4 regions of the Lysinibacillus sp. NPDC098008 genome follow, and region 2 is predicted to be linked to each of the others. Evidence: riboswitches for the same ligand, from Rfam matches in the RefSeq annotation. Region 2 holds a riboswitch; each other region holds the start of a gene.
The links. A riboswitch is a leader RNA that binds a small molecule or an ion and turns the genes downstream of it on or off. The one in region 2 is predicted to bind S-adenosylmethionine.
Positions count from the first base shown of each region.

Region 1: linked by a shared signal. The riboswitch ahead of ACIQVU_RS10460 (YezD family protein) and the one ahead of metA (homoserine O-acetyltransferase MetA) in region 2 are both predicted to bind S-adenosylmethionine.
Region 3: linked by a shared signal. The riboswitch ahead of metK (methionine adenosyltransferase) and the one ahead of metA (homoserine O-acetyltransferase MetA) in region 2 are both predicted to bind S-adenosylmethionine.
Region 4: linked by a shared signal. The riboswitch ahead of ACIQVU_RS09765 (O-acetylhomoserine aminocarboxypropyltransferase/cysteine synthase family protein) and the one ahead of metA (homoserine O-acetyltransferase MetA) in region 2 are both predicted to bind S-adenosylmethionine.

Region 1 covers NZ_JBIWBA010000010.1:2,480-4,685, reverse strand. Annotated here, with positions in the region: gene ACIQVU_RS10470 (VOC family protein) at 1-438, opposite strand, end outside; gene ACIQVU_RS10465 (flavin reductase family protein) at 554-1,039, shown strand; gene ACIQVU_RS10460 (YezD family protein) at 1,129-1,284, opposite strand; SAM riboswitch class I at 1,344-1,430, opposite strand; gene ACIQVU_RS10455 (phosphopantothenoylcysteine decarboxylase domain-containing protein) at 1,611-2,206, opposite strand, start outside.
Region 2 covers NZ_JBIWBA010000001.1:76,548-78,753, reverse strand. Annotated here, with positions in the region: gene ACIQVU_RS00395 (TrmB family transcriptional regulator) at 1-191, shown strand, start outside; gene ACIQVU_RS00390 (nucleotide excision repair endonuclease) at 255-626, opposite strand; SAM riboswitch class I at 829-938, shown strand; gene metA (homoserine O-acetyltransferase MetA) at 1,037-1,972, shown strand; gene ACIQVU_RS00380 (GerAB/ArcD/ProY family transporter) at 2,005-2,206, opposite strand, start outside.
Region 3 covers NZ_JBIWBA010000004.1:188,510-190,715, forward strand. Annotated here, with positions in the region: gene metK (methionine adenosyltransferase) at 16-1,215, opposite strand; SAM riboswitch class I at 1,497-1,615, opposite strand; gene pckA (phosphoenolpyruvate carboxykinase (ATP)) at 2,045-2,206, shown strand, end outside.
Region 4 covers NZ_JBIWBA010000008.1:86,337-88,542, forward strand. Annotated here, with positions in the region: gene ACIQVU_RS09765 (O-acetylhomoserine aminocarboxypropyltransferase/cysteine synthase family protein) at 1-1,287, opposite strand, end outside; SAM riboswitch class I at 1,404-1,517, opposite strand; gene ACIQVU_RS09770 (glycerol-3-phosphate acyltransferase) at 1,674-2,206, shown strand, end outside.

The DNA of each region.
Region 1 (2,206 bases), on a different contig from region 2:
AATGAAAAACGGAAAATCAATGGCATGGTCAGGCTTACCAAAATGCAGCAGCTTCCACTCTACAACAGAGCCGTCTGGTCTTGTACGACTACAAGCCTCAGGTCCATACACATCAAAGCCTAATGCACGCAAGCGTTGTCCCTCTGCCTCTATATTTGTTGTGCGCAAGGCAATTCGTGAAAACCCTTGGCGCTCCTCGTCCTGTTTAAACGTATAATGTAGCGTGTAGGGGTTTAATGCTGCCCGCTCAAATAAATCACGATCATATACCGCAATTTGCTCAATATAGCTTAAGCCAAAATAGCTTAATGTATTATAAGTCCCCCACATCGTATGCTGACCACCGTTTACTGTATGGATATTTCGTTTGTTGAAGAAAACCTTTATATTTTCTGGTGATTCCACTTGCTGAACCAAATGATCGAAATATAAAGTCATGGTCATTCCCCTTTCTTTCCCGATTACCTTTACCTATATGTCGGATTCGTTTAAAATTTATGCAAGACAATGATAGCTATTTAACTTCATTGACAATAATAACGAGGTGATTTGAATGACAGATCAAGTAACTGCTTTTAAATTAGCACTAGGTAATTACCCTACAGGCGTAACGGTTGTTACTACATGCCATGACACACAACCGATTGGCTTAACCGTTAACTCCTTTGCATCTGTTTCGATTGACCCGCTCCTTATTTTATGGTCACTCGATAAAAAATCTCAGCTCCATGCTTATTTTACAGCAGCGCCAACATTTGCGGTCAACATTTTAGCGAGTGATCAGGAGCATTTATGTACATTATTTGCCAGCAAAGTGCCAGATCGTTTTGCTCAGGCAAAGTGGTCTATGTCCTCCTTTGACCTACCGATTTTACATGATACAGCAGCCATTTTACAATGTAAAACATATCAACAGATTGATGCTGGCGACCATACTATTTTTATTGGGCAGGTGCTAGATATTACAAATTCACCAAAAGAGCCTTTACTGTATCATCGCCGTCATATTGGTGAGATTCCAAAAAGCTTTTATCGTTAAGCATTCCACAAAAAAAGGGCCACTTGTAAGCATAGGACATCCTTTATGCTTAGTTGTGGCCTTATGACATCGTTCGACTGAAATGATCATTATTTCTTCTGTGGAAATCTCTGTTTTTCGAGCCTATTAATTTGCACAATTACACCATCCTGAATCGTAATATGCACTTCACCATATTCAAGATTTTGAATAGCCTTCGCGATAGCCTCTAACTTCTTATCATCTACTTTTACCGACTGTGCCATATAATACACCCCTTCTTTTTCTTGCTTCCGTTACAAAAGAGTTCAATTGATGGATAGCCCCTTTATCTCTTAGATACTATTGGCATCTATTCTATTAGTTGCCGAGGCTTCATTGGGCCAAGTCCCTCCGCCTCTCTTGATAAGAGCCCTGCTTACTTGGAAATAATTCTATAATTGTGCTATACAATTGTCAATATAAAATATTAGAAAACCTAGTCGAATACTTTGTAATGTGTTATTTATCTCAATTCCTTCTAGCATTGTATGCAGGCAATTACGCATTTAGCGCCACCTAACGATAAAAAAACTGTGCAGAAGTATCCCCTCTACACAGTTTCTTGTTGTAAGCATGCTATCAATGCTTGCGCTGTTTGTTCTTTGCCCATTACCTTAATTGGCTGCCCCTCTGCTGGTACAATCCAATGAGGCTCATCTCCGCCATATAATGATTGAGAGCTATTTGCCACCATAAATTGTGCCTGTGCTGTGTCCATACGCAATCTTGCACGCGCAAGTAAAAATGCCTCATCATCTGTTGCTTCCAGCTTAAAGCCTACTAATGTGACATTTGGTTGCCAGCCCTTTATTTGCCCTAATATTTTTGGTGCTTTTTTAAAATGAATAATAGGTGGCTCATCGGAAGGCATTTTCCCTGCCTCCTCCATTAAGTTGCCTGATTGGTCATATACTTTATCAATGACCCAATCAGAGCCAGCCGCTGCCATAATGACAATATCCACCTGCTGCTTCTGCACAGCATATCGAATTTTATCGCCTAAGTCCTCAATGCCCTCAAATTTAATCGTTTGCATTTTGCTATGATTAACTGGTAGCTGTGCAAAATAGCCATGCATATAGATAACATGCGCACCAGCTGCAAGTGCTGCCTCTGCCAAATAACAGCCCATTGTTCCCTTCGATA
Region 2 (2,206 bases):
GACAGCAAATGATTTATGGGCATGTACCATCCAATCAGGAAATTGCCTTTATTACAACGGACCCTGTGCATATTTATTTGCTGGAGGATTATATTTGGCATGATGTGCTGGTCAATCGCTTAATCAAGCGCGATGACCAAGCATTGGAGGAATGGATTACTAAAGAGCGACAAGCCTTTTTCCTCAACTAAAGCTCTAGCATATAAGCCAAGAAAAAAAGTGAAATCCCTTATTGCAAGAGATTTCACCTTTTCTTAGTAAAATACTTTGTCTACATTGTATTTGGAGCGGAAGACATTGATGGCATATGTTTCGTAAATTTCACGTTCCATTGGGTCTTCTATTTCATATACTTCAATTTTAAAAATTTCATCACGATGATTTTTCATTGGCGATACATTGTCTTCAAAGTGCTTTTTAATACGTTGGCGAATTTTGCGAGCTTTCCCGACAAATAATAGCTCATTTTTTTCATTATAAAATAAGAAAATGCCGCCTTTTTCGCGTGTGATTTTATGGAAGTCAATAAATCCATGGTAAGGTGTAATCGGCACATCACCAGGCTTTACATCTTGCTCACGCTGACGAATGACTACATCTGGTTTTGGAAATTCAATTTTAATCAAGTTTTTCACGTTCCTCTCTATCCCTAAAGCTATATGATAACATAATTACGGTATGCTTACCATAAAATTTCATCTAGAAAAAGTGATATACACAGCCTAGTATGGGGCAATAAAATAGGGAACATACAAATGAATCACAAAATATTCTATGAATTATTGCTATTCCTACTAGTTCATGCTACAATTCGATATAGTTAAATAAATCTTATCAAGAGAAGCTGAGGGATTTGGCCCGATGACGCTTCAGCAACCTCTAACAATTTGTTAGAAAGGTGCTAATTCCAGCAAAGGTACTCCTTTGAGAGATAAGAGTGGACGTGAAAAAATCCTTCTCATTCTATCTCGTATGGAATGAGGGGGATTTTTTAATTTGAAGCAGGCTTTACTGAAAAGAGAGAGGGGAATGCAAGATGCCAATTAATATTCCGAAAAACTTACCAGCTGGAGAACATTTACGTGAGGAAAAAATCTTCGTGATGGAAGAGGACCGCGCACGAACACAGCAAATTCGTCCGTTAAGTATATTAATTTTAAATTTAATGCCTGAAAAGGAAAAAACAGAGCTACAATTATTACGTTTACTAGGGAATACGCCGCTACAGGTTAATATTACCTTTTTAAATACAGCTACACATAAATCGAAAAATGTGAGTAAATCACATTTACAGCTATTTTACACAACGTTCTCACAAATTCGCCATCGCCGTTATGATGGCATGATTATTACAGGAGCGCCAGTCGAGAAAATGGAATTTGAGGATGTAAACTATTGGCAAGAAATAAAGGACATTATGGATTGGTCCAAAACGAATGTTACATCTGTTCTTCATATTTGTTGGGGGGCACAGGCGGCACTCTATCATCATTATGGTATTGGGAAATTTGAGCTTCCTGCTAAATGCTCGGGGGTTTATTCCCATGTTATTACTGATTTAACGGTTGATTTAGTGCGTGGCTTTAGCGATTTATTTACAGCACCGCATTCACGCCATACTTCTGTATCCATTGACGAGGTACGCAATCATCCTGATTTACGCTTGTTATCCTATTCGGAGGAGGCAGGTGTCTTTATCGTCCAATCGAAGGATAATAAAAATATTATGATTACAGGTCATTTAGAGTACGATGCGACAACATTGGCGGATGAATATCATCGCGATATAGCGAAGGGGCTTGATACGGCAGTGCCTGTCAACTATTTCCCAAATGATGACCCAGCACAAGCACCGATTAATACATGGCGTGCTCATACGCATTTATTGTTTTCAAACTGGCTGAACTACTATGTTTACCAAGAAACACCGTACGAATGGGACTTTGTGGATGAAATTGAATTCCATATTTAAGCCATTTAAAAAGTCTAATTTCCACGCAGAAATTAGACTTCTTCTTTTTTTTGTAACTTCGACTTGCGTATGACAGCGACAATAAGCATTACAATAGGTAGTAAAATCATTACAATAAATGATAAAATGGGCCAAATTTCATTATTGTAGTTATTGGAATGAACAATACTTGGATGAAGAATTTGCGATAGACCAATGACTATCAGGCCCATTGGCAAAATGAGTGGTCGATGA
Region 3 (2,206 bases), on a different contig from region 2:
AAAGTATTGATCAAATTAAGATAAACGTGCTTTTTCTCGTAATGCATCTGCTTTGTCTGTTTGCTCCCATGGTACATCTAAATCTGTACGGCCAAAGTGACCATATGCTGCAGTTTGTTTGTAAATTGGACGACGAAGGTCAAGCATTTTAATAATACCTGCTGGACGTAGATCAAATAGCTCACGCACCCATTCAACAATATCGCTTTCCTTCACCTTTCCTGTACCAAATGTATCGACAGCAATAGAAACAGGCTGAGCAACACCAATTGCATAAGCAAGCTGTACTTCAGCACGCTCTGCTAATCCTGCTGCTACAATATTTTTTGCTACATAGCGAGCTGCATAGGCTGCTGAACGATCTACCTTTGTTGCATCTTTCCCAGAGAATGCACCACCACCATGACGTGCATAGCCACCGTATGTATCTACGATGATTTTACGTCCTGTTAAGCCAGCATCTCCCTTAGGTCCACCAATCACGAAACGACCAGTTGGGTTGATGAAATATTTTGTGTTCGCATCTAATAATTCACTTGGTACAACTGGTGCAATCACAAATTCTTTTAAATCTGCTTGAATTTGCTCTAATGTTACCTCTTCATCATGCTGTGTTGAAATAACAATTGTATCAACTCGTACAGGTATATTATGCTCATCGTACTCTACTGTTACTTGTGTTTTACCATCAGGACGTAAATAAGCAAGCTCACCTGATTTACGCACTGCTGTTAAACGGCGTGCTAATTTATGAGCTAGGCTAATTGGTAATGGCATTAGCTCGGGTGTTTCATTACATGCATAACCAAACATTAAGCCTTGGTCACCTGCTCCGATTGCTTCAATATCGGCATCTGTCATCGAGCCTTCACGTGCCTCTAAAGCTTGGTCAACACCTTGTGCAATATCAGGTGATTGTTCACCAATTGCTACAAGCACCGCTAAATTTTCAGCATCAAAGCCATATTTACCACGTGTATAGCCAATTTCCGCTACAGTATCACGAACAATACCTTTAATATCAACATACGTAGAGGTTGTAATTTCTCCTGCTACTAATACTAAGCCTGTTGTAACGGTTGTTTCACATGCTACACGTGCATTTGGGTCTTCTGTCAAAATGGCATCTAAAATAGCATCCGAGATTTGGTCGCAAATTTTATCGGGATGCCCCTCTGTCACACTTTCTGATGTAAACAGTCGACGGTTTGTCATTTGGTTTTCCTCCTATTACTCTTACGAAAAGTAGTTGTGTATGAATACGGTACTCATTACCCATGTCAAGCCCGCTCTTAAGGATCGAACTCCAAGCCGTTGTTGTGTTGTTTTTATCGAAAACAGCTACTGCTTTTAACACGAGGATTTTGAAAGATCCGTCATTATAATAAGGAAAGAACTATGTACATTGCTCTTTACATTGATTTTTAACAATAAAAAAAATCCTTTTCTCACGTTGTTTTACATGAGGAAAGGACTAATGACTTCGTAACCTTTCACTCTTATCGTTCAAGGGAATGTCCCTTGCATCAGGTTGGCACCAACGCATGTCGTGAAATGTTTCATGCAGGTTGCCGGGTTTCACAGGGCCTGACCCTCCACCAGCTCGGGATAAGAGTATCCGTTCAATAACCCATGTTACTGAAAAGGTTGACTATTGTCAAATATTTTCTAATCCTTGACGATTGTTTCACATTTTTGACGCAATAGCACTTCAAAAAATACAGTACAACAAGAATATTATTATTGTAAAACCTTTTATACATGGATGATGATGTAAATAAAAGCAAATTCATCCCTACAACATCCCATGCTTGTTGTGGTAACATATGTGTGACGCTATTTTCAAGCGCATTTGTAGTAGGATTGAAGGGATTCTACTCGAAAAACGTTATTTTTTGTCAGTTTGTTGAAAAATAATAAAAACTCGAAAATAATTTCTTAATTAGTATAGATTATTTAAGTAATTGTGTTATACTATTTTTGAAATTAAGAAAAAATCCCTCAGAATCAAGGGAATATTATAAAAAAGGATGGTATTTAATCGATGAATTCAGTAGAAATTACAAACGAACTGAAGGAATTATTAAACGGCGGAAATGTTCAAGTTCAACTTTCAGTACCACAGTTAGCAGAAAAAGCTACAGCTCGTGGTGAAGCAGTATTAACAGTAGATGGCGCAGTTCGTGCAGAAACTGGCAAATACACT
Region 4 (2,206 bases), on a different contig from region 2:
TTGCTCAGCTGATGTTGCTTGTGCAATTGCCTGTTCTAAATCAGCAATAATATCTTCCACTGCCTCTAAGCCGATAGATAAGCGAATGAGCGATTCGGCTACGCCAGCTTGGACCAATTCCTCTGCTGATAATTGCTGATGTGTCGTGGATGCTGGGTGTATAATTAACGATTTAGCATCTCCTACATTCGCTACATGTGAGAATAGCTTTACACTATCAATAAGCTTTCTTCCTGCTTCACGTCCACCTTTAATGCCAAAGGTAAGCACTGAACCGAAGCCATTTCTTAAATATTTCTTCGCCAAATGATGTGTAGGGAAATCCTCAAGACCATTGTAATTTACATATTCCACAGATGGGTGGTTTTGTAAATATTCAGCCACTGCCAATGCATTTTCATTATGTTTAGGTATACGCAAATGAAGCGTTTCTAAACCTTGTAGGAAATTAAAAGCAGCGTCAGGGCTCAATGTTGGACCAAAGTCGCGTAACAATTGTACACGTAGCTTTGTAGCAAAAGCAGTGGATGCTGTATCAATGCCATAACGTAGTCCATGATAGGAAGCATCAGGCTCCGTAAAGCCAGGGAACCGTCCACTCGTCCAGTCAAACTTACCAGCATCTACTACAACACCACCTAAAGTTGTACCATGACCACCAATCCATTTTGTTGCTGAATGAACAACAATATCTGCCCCAAAGTCAATTGGTGTAGAGCCATAAGGAGAAGCAAATGTGCTATCTATAATTAATGGCAAGCTGTTGTCATGAGCAATTTTAGCAACCGCTTCAATATCTAAAACCTTTAAGCTTGGATTACCATAGACTTCAGCAAAAACAGCCTTCGTTTTATCAGTAATCGCTGCATGGAAATTTTCTGGGTTTGTTTCATCTACAAAAATTGTTTTAATACCGTAGTTTGGTAATGTATTTGCGAATAAATTATAAGTACCACCATATAAAGAACTAGCTGCTACTATTTCATCACCAGCTCCTGCTAGGTTTAAAATGGAGAAGGCAATCGCTGCTGCACCAGATGAAAGTGCTACTGCCGCTGTCCCACCCTCCAATAAAGCTACACGCTTTTCAAAAACATCTACAGTAGGGTTTGTAATACGTGTGTAAATATTCCCCGCTTCCTCTAAGGCAAAAAGACGTTGCGCATGAGCAGTGTCTTTAAAAACAAAAGCTGTTGAACGATAGATAGGAACTGTACGGGTGCCTGTCACAGGGTCTGGCTCTTGACCACCATGTAACAATAATGTTTCTGGTTTAAAATCTGTCATTGTATACCTCCAAATGGTTATTTTTTTACGATGGTACCGGAGATGAGGAGGATTTTCTGTAGAAAACAAAAAACCCTCTTCAGCTAAGAAGAGGGTTGCAGTTGCAAGTTTTCCTCCCCTTATCTGCCAGATTCAAGCATGAATCTGCAGGAATTAGCACCGTAGTAAGTTCGTCACTCACTGGTTGCTGGGCATCATAGGGCCTGTCCCTCCGCCGCTCTTGATAAGAGTATGTGATTCAATTTCCATCGTTGTTACACAGTATAAACATAGAGTTTTTTTCTGTCAACCTATAAATTTTATTTTTTCCGAAACTTCTGTTTGCTTTTTTTCGTAATATGAACACATACATTATTTTTAGAAATCAATTCGAAAGGAGTATTTTTATGGTAAAAGCCGTGATTACTGTTCTTATTGTCGGCTATCTTATTGGCTGCATTCATGGTTCGAAGGTGGCGCAAATTTTATCGGGGGTTGACCTAAAAAAAGCTGGTCATGGCAATGCTGGAGCCTCCAATGCCACACTTTCTCTTGGCTGGAAATACGGTGTTTTAGTCGCTCTCATTGATATTGGCAAAGGAGTTATTGCCATTATTGGTGCACACCTATATTTTGGGGATGCTACATTTTTGACAGAAGAGCAAATATGGCTGCTGACATACCTGATAGCTGCAGGTGTTATTTTAGGTCATAACTTCCCGTTTTATATGGGCTTTAATGGCGGTAAAGGGACTGCCTCTATTATTGGTATTTTGCTTGCTGTGAATTGGAAAATTGGTTTATTTGCACTTATACTTTTTGTTATTTTATCGTTTGCTACAAACTATTTAATTGTTGGTGTACTTGAGTTTTATCTTGTCTTTTGTACAGCCACATATTTATGGATTCCCGGAATCGGCCCAACTGTTATCGCACTATT